Dyadobacter pollutisoli: one gene and its partner. The protein of the gene in region 1 interacts with the protein of each later gene in a pairwise test. Links are inferred from orthologs where the notes say so. Each region holds a gene or a part of one and is shown in the gene's direction. Other genes may lie near its edges.

Region 1 (9,189 bases):
CTTTCCGCGCACTCAGCTATGAGTTGAGAGGTACCATTGTTTCTCAGGTTTTAAAAGACCAGACCTCGACCCAGCAGCCTTATGGTGCATTGGCCGTAGCGCCTCTGTTAGACAAAATTGGCATCCTTCACGCTTCGCCAGAATTGTTTGTTTTACCCAAAGACAACAAGCTCGGAACCTTCAAGGAAGATTACGGAAACCTGTTCGGAATGCTGGAAGAGCGACCGACGGATAAAATTGAAAAGGATAAAATTTTTGGCGGTGCCAAAGACATTGAAAAAAGCTTCAAACTCTTTGGAAAATTGTATCACGATCACGACAACCGCGTAGATCGTCACGAATTTGCCCGTGCACGTATGTTCGATTTGTGGATAGGAGATTGGAGCAAACATGAAGACAATTGGAAATGGGCGGGGTATAAGGACAAAGATGGTGAACTTTTCAGGCCCATTCCCAGAGACCGCGATCACGCGTTTTCAAGGTGGGACGGCATAATTCCATGGCTCGCCGACCGCGAATGGGGAATGCCAAACGGAGAGAACTTTGGGGAGAGGATTGCCGGGCTTCGCAGCCTGATGTGGCAGGCGCGGCACCTGGACCGCTTTGTAGGAAACGAGCTTTCCAAAACTGAATGGGTCAATGCTGCTAAGGAGATTCAGAATGCCGTTTCGGAGGCAGATATCGCAGCGGCAGTGAATCAAATGCCCGCTGAGATCTATGTAAAAGACGGACAAGAAATTGAGCGAAAACTAAAAATCCGCATTAAAGACCTGCAAACCTATGCAGCTCAGTATTACGAAATGCTGGCCAGGGAGGTGGATGTGGTAGGCTCCAATAAAGCGGAGTACTTTAAGGTTAAACGCATGCCCGACGGCTCAGTGGAGGTAACTGTGTATGATGTCAGTAAAGAAAACAAACAGGCTGACCTTTCCAGAATTTACTATCACAGAACCTTTTATCCCAATGAAACCCGTGAAATCAGGTTGTTCGGTTTACTTGGTGATGATGTGTTCGATATCGAAGGAGAAGCACCCAAATCGATCCTGGTGCGTGTGATCAGTGGTGGCGGGGACGATTCGGTTACAGACCATTCCGATGTCAAAGGTGGCAGACCTGCAACCTTGGTCTATGAAAAAGGCGAGAATACCGCCATGGACCTGGGAAGCGAAGGACGCAATGTAAAACCGAAGGATGAGCATTTGTACGAATACAACAGGAATGCATTCAAGTACAATACTTATATGCCAATTGGGCTGATCACCTATAACCCATTCACCGGAGTCGCTTTGCACGGCGGGGTGACCTTCACCCGTCAACGCTTTTCAAAACCTGATTTCTCGTCCAAGCATGCGTTCAAAGCCTCTGTCAGCATCAAGGGCAACTACGAATTCAGCTACGCGAACCAGTTTCGGCAGCTGATCGGTAAATGGGACGGGATTTCTCAAATCATGATTTCCAGACCATTGAACTATAACTTTTTCTTTGGCATTGGCAACGATACCAGGAAAAACAATGACGCGCCTAAAAATTACTACCGTACCCAATACAATTCAGTGTCAGTTTCTGCCGGGGCGCAACGCCAGTTCTGGAAGCAAAGCAAAATAGAGCTGACCGCGAACTACGAAATAGACGAGGGCATTAAAAGAAATAACAGCTACCTGTTTGACAATCCTGACATTTTCGGGGTAAAAAAACTTAATCTGCTCTATGCAAAAGGGATTTTAAACCTTGATTTTCGGGACAGGGCATCATTAGCAGAAAAAGGCTTCATGGTACAGCTGACCCAACACGTGGGCCATATATCCAAGTCAGAGGACAAGGTATTTTCAATTTCCGAGCTGGAACTGGAACAGTATGCTTCCACACGTACCAAAAACCCGCTCACATTCGGACTGCGACTTGGCGGAGGCGTCACCAAAGGTCAGCTGCCTTTTTACAAGCTCTTCTCCATCGGACAATTGAATGACCTGGGAGGTTACAAAAGAAACCGGTTTACAGGCGAATCCAAGGCATTCCTGAACACCGAGCTGCGCTACCAGCTGACCGAAACAAAAAACACGTTCATCCCATTGAAGATCGGGATCAGGGGCTTTTATGATGTAGGCCGTGTCTGGGCGGAATCAGACCCTTCGAGTGCCCGCTACTGGCATCAGGGTTATGGTGGTGGCTTTTATGTTACTCCGTTCCGCGAACAGTTCGCCTTCAATGTCAGCGCGGGAACCTCCAAAGAAGAATCACTGCTATTGATGATCTCGATTGGAAGCTTTTTTAGGTAGGTAGTTCTGGTCAATAAAAGTTAATGCACAAAAAAAGAGGAGAAATGAATTCTCCTCTTTTTAATTCTAATTGGCAACAAAACCTTCTAACTAAGGTTTCTTTAAATTACTTCGTAGTGTTACTTTTCAACTGAAGTCCTACGATAGCTGCTTTCTGTGTTGCGCTGTGTTTATTGGTGTCATTTGTAGCTTTTGCGTTTTGTGGAGCAGGAGTTTCCAAAACTGGAAGCGCTGCGGGTAACGCGTTGTTCAAAACTGCAACCTTAACTTTCTCTTCAACTTTATATGTGGAGTTATTCGTATTGGCATAAGCGGCGCTAGTGATTGCCATCAAGGCTACAACTAACATGTTTTTTGCATTTTTCATTGGTAATAGTGTTTACTGTTTGTTTCTTGTTCTAGTATCTAATTCTGGTACAAATATACTACAATATTCTGAATACAAACGTTCAGTGCAACAACAAACAAAACTATCTATGGCAAAACAGGGTCAAAAATCGACAAAACGAGGTTAAAAATTGATTAAATAAAATGGTATTATTTAAAGATTGAAAATTTAAATGTCACTTATTTTTTCAATTTGTCGCCTAAAAAAATTCTGTGTCGGTAAAGCACCTTATTACCTTGTTACTGTTACCGAACAAAGGCTATTATTAAATTTCACAAAAAGCATTGAAATCCAAATAATATTCTGAGTGCACTATACCAATAGGCAAATTCGCCGAATATTTCCCTCAGAAATGTCACGCGGCTCAAAAAAAAATTTAAAAATTTTTTCTCAAAAACTTAAAATATTGAGTATCCGGTCAATTTCAGCTGTTTTTTGCAGCATCGTGGACGCTCGTACAGGTTATATCAGCCACCCAATTGGCAAAATCCGGTGCGATAGTTTCAATAAAAATCATAAACTTTGCCAACCTCAGTGAACGTAAAACCAGGTAATCGGAAGCAGAGCCAATCACTGAGCATTGCCGTTTGTAAAGAATAATATGAAAGTTTGTATTGCTGAAAAGCCAAGTGTGGCAAAAGACATAGCGAATGTAATCGGGGCTAATCAGCGCAAGGACGGTTATTATGAAGGCAACGGATATCAGGTTACCTGGACATTCGGGCATTTCTGCACTCTGAAAGAACCGCACGATTATACCGAAAGATGGAAATCGTGGCGGCTGGAAGACCTCCCGATGATCCCATCGAGCTTCGGCATTAAACTCATAGACAATGCGGGCGCGGTCAAACAGTTTGGCGTGATCGAACATTTGATACAGGCGTGCGAGGAGGTTATCAATTGCGGGGATGCGGGCCAGGAAGGTGAGCTGATCCAGCGGTGGGTTTTATTGAAAGCCAAATGCTCGGTACCGGTAAAGCGGCTTTGGATTTCGTCGCTTACCGAACAGGCGATCCGTGACGGCTTTGAAAAACTAAAAGACAGCGAGCAATACAACAATCTTTATGCAGCCGGCAGCGCCAGGGCAATCGGTGACTGGCTATTGGGAATGAATGCTACGCGCCTGTTCACCAAAAAATTCGGGCAGGGTAAGGTAGTGCTCTCGATAGGGCGCGTGCAAACCCCTACCCTGGCCCTCATCGTCCAGCGCCAGAAGGAGATTGACGCGTTCGTTTCTGAGGAGTACTGGGAGCTGAAAACCATTTACCGGGAAACAGAATTCACCGCAACCATTGACCGGATGCGAAGCGCGGAAAAAGCCAATAAAGGACTGGCGTACCTGCTGCAACACGATTTTGAAATCACATCATTTGAGAAAAAAGAAGCCAAGGAAGGCAATCCAAGGCTTTTTGACCTAACCTCATTACAGGTAGAAGCCAACAAAAAATACGGTTATTCAGCGGAAGATACACTGAAACATATTCAGAACCTTTACGAGAAAAAGTTTGTGACCTACCCCAGGGTTGATACCACTTACCTTTCGGAGGATCTGCACCCCAAGATTGAGGGAATCATGCGGGAGCTGACCTACTACGCGCAATACACCGCGTCTATTCTGGAAAAACCTATTCCTAAATCCAAGACGGTATTTGATGATAAAAAAGTTACAGATCACCACGCCATTATCCCGACGGGTGTTTTGCCAAATCACATCAGCCAGGATGAAAAACGGATATATGACCTGATCGTTCGCCGGTTTATAGCCGCTTTTTACCCGGAATGTAAGGTTTCAAACACGACCGTTTTGGGGAAAGTGGGCCAGGTCGAATTTAAAGCTACCGGAAAACAAATCCTTGAACCGGGTTGGCGGGCGGTGTATGCCAATGACGCCAGTGCCAAAAAGGAAGCTGCCGACGAAGAAAAGGTGATGCCTAACTTTGAAGTGGGGGAAATCGGCCCGCACGAACCGCGTGTGCATCAGGGAAAAACCACTCCTCCAAAGGCCTACACTGAGGCGACTTTGCTACGGGCAATGGAAACCGCCGGAAGACAGGTTGAAGACGAGGAAATGCGTGAGCTACTCAAAGACAATGGAATAGGCAGGCCATCCACCCGCGCCAACATCATTGAAACGCTTTTCAAACGCAGGTATATAGAAAAAAAGAAGAAAAATATCTTCGCTACGCAAACCGGTATGGACCTGATTGACACGATCCAGAACGAGTTATTGAAAAGCGCGGAACTGACCGGAAACTGGGAGCGTAAACTCCGGCTGATCGAAAAAGGCGAGTACGGGATGGAAACTTTTAAACAAGAGTTGATCCAGATGGTTGTAGACCTGACCCAGGAAGTAAAAAGCAACCGTACGCGCGCGATCACCATCGCAGAAGAAGTAGTAGTGGTTGAAAAAGAAGAAAAAGCAAAAAAAGAGCCCAAACCCAAAGAGCCAAAAGAAGAGATCGCAATAGAGACCCTCACTTGCCCCAAATGCAAGCAGCATTTGCTCAAAAAAGGCAAAACTGCTTACGGCTGCGCCAACTTTCAGGCATGCGGGTTTAAGATACCATTCGAGTTTTTAGGCAAAAAACTAACTGACAAGCATGTCTTCGACCTGCTTAGCAAAGGCAAAACCACCAAAATAAAGGGGCTACAAATTCCAGGAAACCCCGAAGCCATTGACGCCAAACTTGTCATGAATGGTGATTTCAATTTCGAAGTTGGTTAAATACGCCCTTACATGGCTGTATTGGGGGTTTCTATGGATGGTAAGTGAAACTGAATGCCTGAAATCTGACACAGGGCGATAAATTCCGAAAGGCTTGGCACACCTTTGTTCCGAATGAAATGATTGGCCGATTCCTGGGAGATACCTGCTTCCTCCAAAGCGCTTTCCAGGTTCAATCCTTTCGCTTCAATAATCTGCAAAATTTCCGATACCAGTTCTCTGGCACGGTCCTCATATATGGTCGTGTTCATAGTATTTAACGCATTTGGTTACTTCTCTTAAAATAAAACTGTGCCAGGCGGACCGTCCCTGGCGTGAGATTTGTAAACCAAAATTAATATCGTCGGAAACCGTCCCAGGTGAATGAATAATCCCGGCGATTGGTTTAAAATGAGCAACCTTTAACAGATGTAACATGAGTTCCACAACAAAAAGCGCGTCTACATTCAAAGTAGGCGGAGATATCGAAATTAATAGAGTTGGTTACGGTGGAATGCAGCTGACCGGCAAGGGCGTCTGGGGAGATGCGCCCGACAGAGATACCGCCAAAAAGGTGCTGCAAGCCGCCGTCGCTGCCGGGGTAAACTTTATAGATACAGCCGATTCTTACGGCCCGCATACCAACGAAGTCCTCATCGCAGATGCTTTGTATCCGTATCCCAAAAACCTATTGATCGCAACCAAGGGCGGATTTGAAAGAACCGGGCCTAATAAATGGATCGTCAACGGAGATCCCAAACACATTAAAGAAGCAATCGAAGGAAGCTTAAAACGACTCAAACTGGACGTGATCGATCTGTGGCAACTACACCGTTTCGATTCTAAATTCCCCATTGCTGAGACGCTCGGACCTGTGGTAGACGCCGTGCAGGCTGGTAAGATCCGCTATGTCGGCCTCTCGGAAGTAGATGTCAAACAGATCGAGAGTGCAGAAAAGGTGATTCCAATTGTATCTGTTCAAAACTTATATAACCTGGGTAACAGACAGTGGGAGAATGTGCTGGATTATACGGTTCAACGAGGAATGGCATTTATTCCCTGGTATCCGCTGGCTTCGGGCCCGGATAAATTGAAAAGCAAAATCACCAGTATTGCTGAAAAACATCAGGCTACTACCGCCCAGATAGCATTAGCCTGGCTTGCAAAACGCGCTTCCAATATCCTCCTGATTCCGGGCACAAGTTCGCTGGAACATTTGAATGAAAACTTGGCAGCAGCCAACATTGAATTGTCTGACGAAGATTTTGCAGCACTTTCGCAATAGCAGTATCTGACATTTATGTAAAAGCAAAATGTTAACCTATCAAAATAAAGTCGTAATCGTAACCGGTGCCGGAAGTGGCATCGGAAGCGTCATTGCAGAACAATATGCGCGCCAGGGCGCGACCGTGGTCATCTGGGACCGGGATGCGGATGGGCTTCGGCATGTACAGGCAACATTGGAAAAGGAAGGGTTCAGGATCATTTCACGTGTCATTGATCTTACCGTGCCCAGCGACATCGTCCGCGCTGTCAAAGAAGAACATGACGAGTTAGGCAACATTGACGTGCTCATCAACAATGCAGGTCTCGGGAGAAGCAATTCACCCTACAACCTTCCAGTCGAAGACTGGGATTACGTGATCAATACCAACCTGCGTGGTACATTTTTGTGTTCGCGGGAAGTGGCCAAGGTCATGAGCATCGGCCAAAAAGGCTCCATTGTCAACATTGCCTCAACGCGTGCTTTAATGTCCGAACCCAATACCGAAGCATATGCGGCTTCGAAAGGGGGGATTCTGGCGCTGACACACGCCCTGGCTATCTCACTTGGTGCTGACAGGATTACAGTGAATGCAATCAGCCCGGGTTGGATTGAGACGGGAGATTATCAGAAATTAAAACCAACGGATCACATTCAGCATCCGGCAGGCCGCGTCGGAAAGCCCCAAGATATCGCCAAAGCGTGCCTCTACCTGACTGACCCTGCCAACGATTTTATCACAGGCATCAACCTGGTTATCGATGGAGGAATGACCCGAAAAATGATCTACGAAGACTAATTACTGCTTTTCTAGTTTTTTCAATTCAGCTTGCAGGTAAGACTTGGGCAACCATTTGCTGCCAATCATAACGCCCTCGATATTTTTCGTCTGGCTAATGTCTTCCAGCGGATTGCCGCTCAAAAGTACCAGATCCGAAGCGTTACCGGTTTTAATGACTCCCGAATCAACTTTTTTGAGGTAATCCGCAACATTGACAGTTCCGGTTTGCAATGCTTCGAAGGGTGTAAGTCCAGCCAGTGTGAGGTACTTCATTTCATGATGTGTAGCAAAGCCCGGTACATTCAAAACCTGCGGGGCGTCGGAGCCGAGCATCAACTGCACCCCACCTTTCTGACAAGCCAGAATCAGTTTTCTACGGATATTGACAAAAGCTTCGGCGTGCTCTTTGGTGAATTTCGCATTACCCGTATATCCAGTCTTTGCATTCATCCAGTTTTTTACCTCTTCCGGTTTCATATATTTCAAATCCGGATCCGTGGCATACGCACTGGCGGGCAATGGTGAAAGCCAGCGCTCAGCAATGGCTTGGGTTGGCACCACCCTGATGTTTTTCTCTTTTAATGCTTTTATTAATGCAGGGATTTTTGTGGTATCAGCAGAATATGCGATCCAGGCACCAAACAGGCCTGTTTCCTGTTCGGCCAACGTATCGATACCGGGCGTAATGGCTTCCACAAAACCGTCCAAATGATCAATCGAAGAATATCCGGCATCAATGGCAGCCCATACTCCTACATTAAACGAAACATGGCCTACCATGCCGATACCTAGTTCCCGGGAGGTTTTCGCAATAGCAGGAAATGTTTCTTTGGTCAAGCCGGGAAGCAATTTCAGGTAATCATATCCGGCAGCTTTCTCTTCTTTGACCTGCTCGATACCTCTTGCCGCCGTTTTGATGGTCTGCCCGCTGAATGCCGGCCCGGTGGTGTAAAAATTCGGCCCAAGAATCTCTCCTTTTCTGACCTTGTCCCTTAATTCAAGATGCTTTGCATTGCCCAGCATGCCGCGGATGGTGGTGATCCCGTTGGCAAGATAAAGCATCAGTACCTCTTTCATCGGCGCCAGATCATCCACCGCAGGCACATGCGCATGCATTTCCGACCAGCCCGGAGTCAGGTACTTGCCCTTTGCATTGACGACCAATGCATTTTTGCTGTACTTAATCTTTGAGCTTTCACCCAAAGCTGTAATCCGTCCGCTTTTAACCACCACCGTTTGATCCTTCAAAACCGTCTCCCGGTCCATTGGGATCACATTCACAGAGGTGAAAACAATCTCACGGTCAGCGTTGCTGACAAGATCCTGGGCGCAGGCGGTACCTGCCAGGAAAATCCCTAAAATCAAACTCAGTTTCATATTGAGATGGTTTAAGTGAGCGGACGGATCAATGCGGCCCTTTTAACTCAGCGTCGCAACATTCTGCGCATTCTTCTGAGCCTTCAGGGCCAGTTCCGTAGCCAGAAAACAATGTTCCTGCGACATAGCAGTCTCAGTTCTGTTGACCACATCGTCGACAAGCTGGCGGCCGTAAGGAAGCTCGGTCTTGCTGCAATCGATGTATTGTGTTTCTTTATTATTAACCAGGAAAAGGTGGTTTCCGCCTTCTCTGCCAGCAATGTCAATGTTTTTACGAATTTCAATATAACCTTCCGTACCCAGTACCGTCAAACGTCCGTCACCCCAGGTTTTAAGGCCGTCGGGGGAGAACCAATCGACGCGAATGTAGCCTGCGCCTCCATTTCCTCTCAGCATAGT
Region 2 (9,235 bases), 4.7 Mb from region 1 along the record:
TGGGATAAATCATTGTAATAAAACTTTATTGATTCGTTTTGATAATTAGCTTTCAGTCAGGCTACCTTTTACTTTCCATATAAGACTGCAAAATAATGGTAGCACTGATCTTGTCGATATTGCCTTTTTCTCTTCTATCGCTCTTTTTGGATCCTGCCGCGATCATTGATTGCAAGGCCATTGACGATGTAAATCTTTCGTCATGGGTGTGGACTGGTGTATCAGGGAAGCCTTTTTTCAATTGCTTTATAAATGCCATCACTCTCGCTGCGTTGTCGCTTTCCGTATTGTCCAGCCTTTTAGGCATTCCAATAATAAATGCTTCAATTTCCTCACTGACAGCATATTTTTTCAAAAATTCCAGCAAGTCATGGCTCCGTACCGTTTCCAGCGCGGTGGCAATGATCTGCAATGGATCGGTAACCGCAATTCCGCTCCGTTTTGCTCCGTAATCAATCGCCAGAAGACGTGGCATTTATCTTAAAGTATGTTAATAATTTGTAAAGATAAGACCTTTCAATTAGCTTTTCCTGATTGCGTGGGCGGATAATAGATTTTGATGGGCGCATGACATAATCCGATTATATTTGTTTCATGATTGAAAAGCGCTGGATACACTACCCTGAATTTAATCCTGAACAACAACAAGTTGTCAGCGAGCTCACAGAATCCCTGAAAGTGAGCCCCTCGCTTGCAACGCTTCTGGTACAGCGTGGTATACTCGATTTTGATCAATCCAAACAATTCTTTCGCCCCGATCTTACCTTACTGCACGACCCATTTCTGATGAAGGATATGGATCTTGCCGTCGAGAGGCTGGCCAGGGCGATAGCATCCGGAGAAAAGATCCTTGTTTACGGTGACTATGATGTGGATGGTACTACCTCGGTGGCATTATTCTACGGATTTCTCAAAAAAACATATCCTAACCTCGATTATTATATCCCCGACCGCTACGAGGAAGGCTACGGCGTTTCCTGGCAGAGTATCGACTGGGCATACGAAAATGGCTTTACATTAATCGTCACCCTGGACTGCGGCGTAAAATCGGTAGATAAGGTTACGGCTGCATTAGAAAGAGGAATCGATTTCATCATTTGCGATCACCACCGCCCGGGCGACGAGCTTCCTCCCGCCGTTGCAGTACTTGACCCAAAACGTGACGATTGCCCTTATCCTTATAAAGAGCTGACCGGTTGCGGTGTAGGTTTCAAATTGCTGCAGGCATTTTGTATCAACCAAAATATTGATACACAAACCTTATTTGACAATCTGGACTTACTGGTTGTCAGCATTGCCGCGGACATTGTCCCTATCACAGGAGAAAACAGGATACTTGCATACTACGGCTTGCAAAGGATCAATGCTGCACCAAGAACGGGTATTAAGGCATTAATACAAATAGCAGGGATCACCGGGTCACTCGACATTACCAATGTAGTTTTCGGGTTGAGCCCGAGAATCAATGCGGCCGGCCGGATCAAGCATGCAAAAGAGGCAGTACGGTTATTATTATCCGAGTTCGAGGACGAAGCCTTTGAATTTGCGCAGGAGATCAACAAACATAACAGTGAGCGCCGGACTTTCGATACCAGTATCACCGAGCAGGCATTGTTCATGATTGAAAACGATGATTGGTTTATAGATGCCAAAAGCACAGTACTATATAAGGAAGACTGGCATAAAGGTGTGATCGGCATTGTAGCCAGCCGATGCATTGAAAAATACCATCGCCCTACCATTATCCTGACCCAGTCACACGGCAAAGCAGCTGGATCTGCCCGTTCGGTACCAGGTTTTGATGTATATGAAGCCATTGAAGAATGCGCCGACTTATTGGAACAATATGGCGGACATACATTTGCGGCAGGACTTACCTTGCCACTCGACAATATTGAAGCATTCAAAACCCGTTTCAATGACATTGTCAGCAGCCGCATTCTACCAGATCAGCTGGTACCGATGATCAACATTGATATGTTGCTTGAACTGGATGTAATCACGCCTAAATTCTATAACATTCTGAGGCAGATGGGGCCTTTCGGACCTGGGAATATGACTCCTGTTTTTGAATCAAGGAACGTTACGCTTTCGGGCAGGCCTACTACGATGAAAGAGAAGCACATTAAATTTGATGTAAAACAGAATAATTCGGCCGTTTTTACTGCGGTTGGCTTTGGTCTCGGTCATTTTTATCCAGATTTGGCCAGCGGACGACCGTTTTCGATATGCTACTCACTGGAAGAAAATAACTTTCGCGATAAAAAAACGTTACAACTGTCTTTGAAAGACATCAAACTTCACTGAGCCTGGCCAGGAAGTTGAATTACTAAAACGAACAATGATACTCAGAACCGAAAACCTTGTAAAAAAATACGGGGTTCGTCTTGTTAATAATAATGTCAGTTACCAGGTTGAGCAAGGCGAGATCGTCGGGTTGCTCGGCCCCAATGGAGCCGGAAAAACCACATCTTTCTATATGGCTGTGGGATTGGTGAAACCCAACAGCGGAAAAGTGTTCCTCGACGACAAAGACATTACCAGCCTGCCCATGTACAAGCGTGCACGGCTGGGGCTGGGCTACCTCGCGCAGGAAGCATCGGTTTTCCGTTCATTGACCGTAGAAGAAAACATCCGGGCAGTGCTCGAAATGACGGATCTTTCGCGGGCGGACCAAAAACAAAAAGTTGAAGAGTTACTGGAAGAGTTCCATTTAACCCATGTCCGTAAAAGCAAAGGAATGGTGCTCTCGGGTGGAGAACGTCGCCGGACAGAAATTGCGAGATCGCTGGCGGTGGATCCCAAGTTCATTTTGCTCGACGAACCTTTCGCCGGTGTTGACCCTATCGCAGTAGAGGATATTCAGAGCATTGTAGCGAAGTTGAAACACAAAAACATCGGCATCCTCATCACCGATCACAATGTCAATGAGACGCTGTCCATAACAGACCGTGCTTATTTACTATTTGAAGGAAAAATTCTGAAACAAGGTACAGCGGAAGAACTGGCGGAAGACGAAGTAGTAAGACGGGTTTATCTGGGCCAGAATTTTGAACTTAAAAGAAAGGTATAGTCAGTTCGAAATTTTCCCAGCATAGAAAAGGGAACGCTCGCAGGCACTCCCTCTCTTACAATTATTCACCATGAACTGTATTACTATATATATGTAAGTTAACAGAGCCTATTATTTTTTGGGACACTTTTTGCAGTGCTTTCCTTTCTTCTTATACTTCTCACAACACTTCTTAAATACACATTCCATATTCTCATTACAGGACTTCATCCAGAAATTGCTCTGGCCAGAAAGTGTATCAGGTTCATTCAAGGTAAAGGCGCTCATCCCACATTACTGTTATTAATAGGTCAAAGGTAATAGCTATTTAGAATCATTCAAGCTATCGACTAAAATTATTTTGAATAAATCTAAATAATTGACCAATCAGTTACTAATCACAGCTCGTACATAGTCAGCTCAGGCTACTTTATTTTTTCCCAGATCTCGTGCACAGGTTTACCGTCGCTGCTTTTTCCGCTATGGTCCCATCTGCCGTTTTCTAATTTATAATCAAATTTTAAAGACGAGCCCACCCGATTGTTATCCTTTGAAAAAAACTGGATGTTTTCAGTATACTTCCCATTTTGAACAGTGTATGTACCACCTCCGGTTGCATAAAAACCTTTCACCGCAGGATCGATTGCGAACCATTGAAATCTCGTCTTCGATAAAAGTTTAAGGGTTTTTCTCGTTCCCTCCTGATGAATTTTTACCAACTCACCCTGTCCACCCGAGGCTCGCGCTGTGATATGCCACGCCCCTGCCATCGGAACGTCGGTTGCATCGTCCACCCGCATCCATACCATTGCTTCCTCATACCTTAATGTAAGGATGTCGTCTTTCACCGTGACCGTAAACACAATGGGAATGCCGATTTTTGCAGTGTCCGCAGAATTGAATTCCGGGGTGTAGGTCATCTTATCGCCGCTCATCGTAAATGGCCCACCTTCACTGCGTTCAAAATATTTGTTACCTACACTATATGAAGCAATAGCCAGGTAATTGTCAGCCACAATCAATGTCGATGTACTCCCGGTCGGCTCCTGCGATTTCCAGGCGCCTTTGGGAACCTGCGACAGGCCTGCCTGGCCCAAAGCAAACAATGATATCAATAAAAAGATAGTTGTAAGTATGTGTTTCATTGTGGATCAGTTTTTTAGAGTTGCAATATACGTTATCAAAATTGTGCCAAATGAACGAGATAACCGGGCGGTCAACGCAAAACTTCTCTCAACACCTCCATTGATTTTATTTCTCCCAAGGTTTCCATGTGGATTTTATAGAAGAAAATTAGTTTTTCGAGAATCCGGATACGCCGGGTACGGTCGAGGGGAATGCTTAACCCATAATCGCTGAATAGAAGTTGCTCAATGTTCCGATGTTCAACCAGATCAGGGATTTGAGGATAATGATTACTTTTCAACTCACTTTCGAGGTCATCAACAGTTTCAATTCCAAAACCGAGATAGGAAGCGAGCTGCATCAAAAATTGAATGTGAAAATTTTCAAAATTGGTCTCGGCATCATCCAGGTACAGGATCGATTCTTCGATAAACCTGAAAAGCAGCTCATTACTTTCTTCCTCCCGCAATGTTTTCCCCAAAATCTCCGTAATAAAGAGTGCCAGACTCGATTTTATCACATCAAAAGGGATAGAATGGAAGGGCGCGTAGCATTTAAGCTCCGAAATCCGATGGACGGTATCCTCCTTACTCTTATGATAAACCACCATATCCAGCAAAGTAAGCGGCTGAAACAAGGCGATGCGGTTATTTTTAGACTTGCTACTCCTTACCCCATTCACTATATAAGTCTGAATACCAAAGGCTTCTGTATAAATTTTGGTTATAATGGAAGATTCCCGGTACCGGAGATAACTAAGCCCTATACCACGCGTCTTATGGAGCATATAAATTATTTAAGCCTTTTGATCAAAATTAATTATCTTTCTGTTAGCTAAGTCAAGCCGGTTGTATAAAGATTCGAAGTTTAACTTTTTATTAAATCATATTGGCAGATAAAATTTTCGGACACTGACCCAGGCGAGAAATGGTCTCCTGAAAAATCGGAGAGATTTGAAGTTTTTTAAGCTAAAGGATTCGTACCTTTGCACCACGTAACGAACTAAATAAGATTACAAATTCGTTAAGCTATTATTCAGGGAATACGCTTTGCATACCAGCAAACTTAAATATCTCTAACGCATTACTCTTCTTATGAGCGACGCCATTAAGCATGAGTGCGGCATAGCACTTATCCGTCTTAGAAAGCCTTATCAATACTACATCGACAAGTACGACACACCGCTATACGCCGTGCACAAGCTTTCGGTAATGATGGAAAAACAGGTAAACCGGGGACAGGATGGAGCCGGAGTTGCCAACATAAAGATAGATGTCCCGCCCGGGAAAAGATACATCAGCAGATACAGATCCGTAGAACCTCAGCCACTTACGGACATTTTTTCAAAAATCCACAAGAAATTTCGGAAAGGCCTCAAAAACCACAGGGACCGCTCTACTGATGGCAAATGGCTACAGGAAAATCTAGCCTTTACCGGCGAGGTTTGGTTGGGTCACCTTCGCTATGGTACACACGGCTCGAATGAGGTCGAAAATTGCCATCCAATGCTTCGCCAGAGCAACTGGAGAAGCCGTAACCTGGTGATGGCGGGGAATTTCAACATGACCAATGTGGATGAACTTTTCGGAAAACTGGTTTCTCTGGGACAGCATCCAAAAGAGAAAGTAGATACCGTAACGGTAATGGAAAAAATTGGACATTTCCTGGATGAAGAAAATCAAAGAGTATTTGAACGCTTCAAAGGAATTTACGAAAATCCAACGCTTTCTGACGTAATCGAAGAGAATATCGATCTGCAAAGACTGCTTTACAGATCCTGCCGTGATTTCGACGGAGGATATGCCATGTGCGGTCTGACAGGCTACGGTGCTTCTTTCGTAATTCGTGATCCGGCTGGTATTCGTCCCGCATTTTATTATGCTGATGATGAGGTAGTTGTGGTAGCATCTGAAAAACAAGCGATTAAGGCTGCTTTCAATGTAGATTACAACCAGATTCAGGAAATAACTCCCGGCTCTGCTTTGATCGTGGATAAAAATGGTGAGTACAATGAGTTCCCAATTTTACCTCGTCTGGAAAAACGCTCATGCAGCTTTGAAAGAATCTATTTCTCTCGTGGAACCGATCCGGATATTTATAACGAACGCAAGCAGCTTGGGAAATTATTGATCCCGCAAATATTGAAAGAGGTTAATTACGACCTCGAAAACACGATCTTCTCTTACATTCCGAATACTGCCGAAACGGCGTTTCTGGGTATGATCGAAGGGTTGGAAGAATATCTTGCCAAAAAGCGTAAGCAGGCGATCATGGAAGGGATTCTTTTCGAATCTGATCTCGAAAAAGTATTGTCTTTCCGCCCAAGAATCGAAAAATTGGTGACCAAAGATGTGAAGTCCCGTACATTCATTACTGCGGATGCCTTGCGTGACGATATGGTTTCAAGTGTGTACGATACCACTTTCGAGGTGGTTCGTAAGAATGTAGATACAGTCGTCATTATCGATGACTCCATTGTGAGAGGAACGACGCTGGAAAAAAGCATTCTGACCATGCTGGACCGTCTCAAACCGAAGAAAATAGTCGTTGCGTCTTCTGCTCCTCAGATTCGCTTCCCGGATTGCTATGGTATCGATATGTCGAGAATGAAGGATTTCGTTGCTTTCAGAGCAGTACTTAAATTACTGGAAGAACGTGATCTGGAATACTTACTGGAAGATGTTTACACGCAAAGTGTTACATCGATCGCGACTAAAAATCCATTTCCTACCAATTATGTGAAGGCTTTGTATGAGCCTTTTACAGATCAGGAAATTTCCGATAAAATCGCCGAAATTATTCGTCCGAAAGATCTGAATGCCGAGCTTTCTGTCGTTTTCCAAACTGTTGATAATTTGCATAAAGCTTGCCCACAACATCTTGGGGACTGGTATTTCACTGGGAATTATCCTACTCACGGAGGTAATAAAGTAGTTAACAGAGCATTTGCTAACTCCCACGAAGGTAAATTGGAGAGAGCATATTGATCCTGAATGTTTTTGCTAAAAGCCATCTTGAATTATCAGGATGGCTTTTTATTTTTTCGGTCGGGGCATTTCCTTAACTTGCCTCTTTAAATAAACCTAAATCCAAATGATACAATTCGACAAAAAACAATTGGTGAAAATCTATTCATTTCTCTTCGTTTTTGGCCTACTAGCCATGTCTTCACAGGCTCAGACTACTGTCGTGGGTAAGCTGGCCGACATTAGTTTTCTCGAAGGACATTGGCTTGGAACCTACAACGGAGGACCCATTGAAGCAGGCTGGACAGCTCCTGCAGGCAATAATATCATGGGATATATCAGGATGATCAAAGATGACAAACCTGCACTTTACGAGGTATTTGCTTTTGAACAAACCGAAAAAGGCCCTGTTGCGATGGTAAAACACTTCAAACCAGGCCTCATCGCATTGGAAGAAAAAGCAGTATCAGACCGCTATAATTTTATTGAAGCCAAGAAGAACCAGGCATTGTTCGAAAAGGACGACATTTCGGTAAGGATCATTTACGAAAGACGCTCGCAGAACCAACTGGTGATCCAGAGAGGGAAGCTGGAAGACAACAAATGGGTGTTTATTGATCTTTTTATCTTCAATCGCATTCCTTAACAGATAGATTTTCGAAGAACAAATGCAGCAGTTTCTCCGGGAGCTGCTGTTTTTTTGTGCTAATTTTTCAGGATCAGGTAAACACCTGCTACCAGCAAAACCGCCCCCGCCATCCTCGGTAATGTGATCTGATGGACTGCAAACCCCTGAAAACCATAGTGATCGATCGTCATCGCTGCTATCATCTGTCCAGCCACAACGAGGCAAATCATATTGGCCGGTCCAATGTCCCTAACAATAAAAATCACCGTAATCACATAAAATGCCCCCAGTACCCCACCCATAAAACGGGTCCAGGATACCTGCCGGAAATCGTTGAGCGTCGGAATAGGATTTTGGTTGAAGCATGCGAAGGCAATGGATAAAATGACCAATCCCACAAAGAATGAGGTCATTGCAGCCAGAATAGGGTTGTTGATAGATTCGCGAAGCTGGGTATTCACTCCCGATTGAACTGCATTACTAATCCCAATCAGAAATGCCAAAAATAAGAAAAGCCAGTTCATGCAACTTGTAGGTTAATTTTATTTCTTAAGTTCGCTCACCTTGTCGGGATCAACCGTTTTGAAGCGGCCATAAACACGTAATATGATAGCCAAAGCCACAGTGACTTCCGCCGCGGCAACTACAATGACGAAAAGCGCAAAAAGTTGGCCGCCCAGCCTTTCAGGATCATGACGACTAAAAGCCACAAGATTAATATTCACTGCATTCAGCATCAGCTCGATCCCGAGCAAGATCCCAATAAAATGTCGTTTGGTAATCGCAATGGCCAATCCTATGCTGAACAGTGCCGCGCCTACTATCAAATAATGTTGGATCGGAATGGAGGTCATGGCGTAGGATTACGGTTCATAGCAAGGTAAGCTGCGCCAATTAAGGCAACCAGCAGCAGGACAGCAGCGATTTCGAATGGTAACAGATGGCTTGTCATCAGTTCAACACCTATTGTTTTAATGGTAGACTTACTGTTAATGGAGTCGCCAGCCATTCTGAAATCAGAAGTAAAAATGACTTTCAAGAGAAAAATAAAAAAACCGGTACCAATTAAAAATCCCCAGACCTCCCGCTTTATGAGCACTTCAATTCGATTTGGTTTGGAAGGATCTGCGCTTTTATCGCCCTTTTGAGTGAGCATAATACCGAATATCAACAGTACCAGAATACCTCCCACGTAGATCATTATCTGCGTCACGCCCAGAAAGTCGGCACCCGCCAAAACATACAATGCCCCCACCCCAAGAAATGCTAAAAACAATGCAAAGGCAGCGTAAATAAGGTTTTTTGTAAATAAAATGAAAAGCGCAGACGCGATTGCCAGTGTCGAAAATCCGTAAAATGCCGCTGCTTCCATAGGGTAATGATTAATAATGCTACTTTCTTTGAGGGGGATTCCTACTCTTTCGGAGGTTTGGGTTTCATAGTAGGGCGGAACGCCGGTTTGGG

Evidence for each region.
Region 2: the proteins of ON006_RS07120 (region 1) and recJ interact in binary tests that used the Escherichia coli proteins (3 or more experiments, as listed by UniProt). The link is inferred for Dyadobacter pollutisoli from one-to-one orthologs.

The regions. Positions count from the first base shown.
Region 1 is NZ_CP112998.1:1,699,523-1,708,711, reverse strand. Bases 2,924-5,827 are described here. They hold ON006_RS07120 (type IA DNA topoisomerase), read left to right. Parts: upstream 2,924-3,265; coding sequence 3,266-5,389; downstream 5,390-5,827. Other genes in these bases: ON006_RS07110 (aldo/keto reductase), read left to right, coding at 5,805-5,827; ON006_RS07115 (transcriptional regulator), read right to left, coding at 5,398-5,640. Also shown: ON006_RS07130 (BamA/TamA family outer membrane protein), read left to right, coding at 1-2,276; ON006_RS07125 (hypothetical protein), read right to left, coding at 2,383-2,643; more of ON006_RS07110, read left to right, coding at 5,828-6,653; ON006_RS07105 (SDR family NAD(P)-dependent oxidoreductase), read left to right, coding at 6,682-7,431; ON006_RS07100 (amidohydrolase family protein), read right to left, coding at 7,432-8,790; ON006_RS07095 (Gfo/Idh/MocA family protein), read right to left, coding at 8,833-9,189.
Region 2 is NZ_CP112998.1:6,403,197-6,412,431, reverse strand. What follows is about bases 1-2,950. They hold recJ (single-stranded-DNA-specific exonuclease RecJ), read left to right. Parts: upstream 1-594; coding sequence 595-2,307; downstream 2,308-2,950. Other genes in these bases: lptB (LPS export ABC transporter ATP-binding protein), read left to right, coding at 2,342-2,950; ruvX (Holliday junction resolvase RuvX), read right to left, coding at 62-475; def (peptide deformylase), read right to left, coding at 1-13. In the rest of the region: more of lptB, read left to right, coding at 2,951-3,073; ON006_RS26515 (DUF4488 domain-containing protein), read right to left, coding at 3,478-4,197; DNA repair protein RecO, read right to left, coding at 4,269-4,964; ON006_RS26505 (amidophosphoribosyltransferase), read left to right, coding at 5,272-7,164; ON006_RS26500 (DUF6265 family protein), read left to right, coding at 7,271-7,789; ON006_RS26495 (DMT family transporter), read right to left, coding at 7,849-8,295; NADH-quinone oxidoreductase subunit NuoK, read right to left, coding at 8,314-8,625; ON006_RS26485 (NADH-quinone oxidoreductase subunit J family protein), read right to left, coding at 8,622-9,143; ON006_RS26480 (4Fe-4S binding protein), read right to left, coding at 9,185-9,235. UniProt on the Escherichia coli protein: Single-stranded-DNA-specific exonuclease.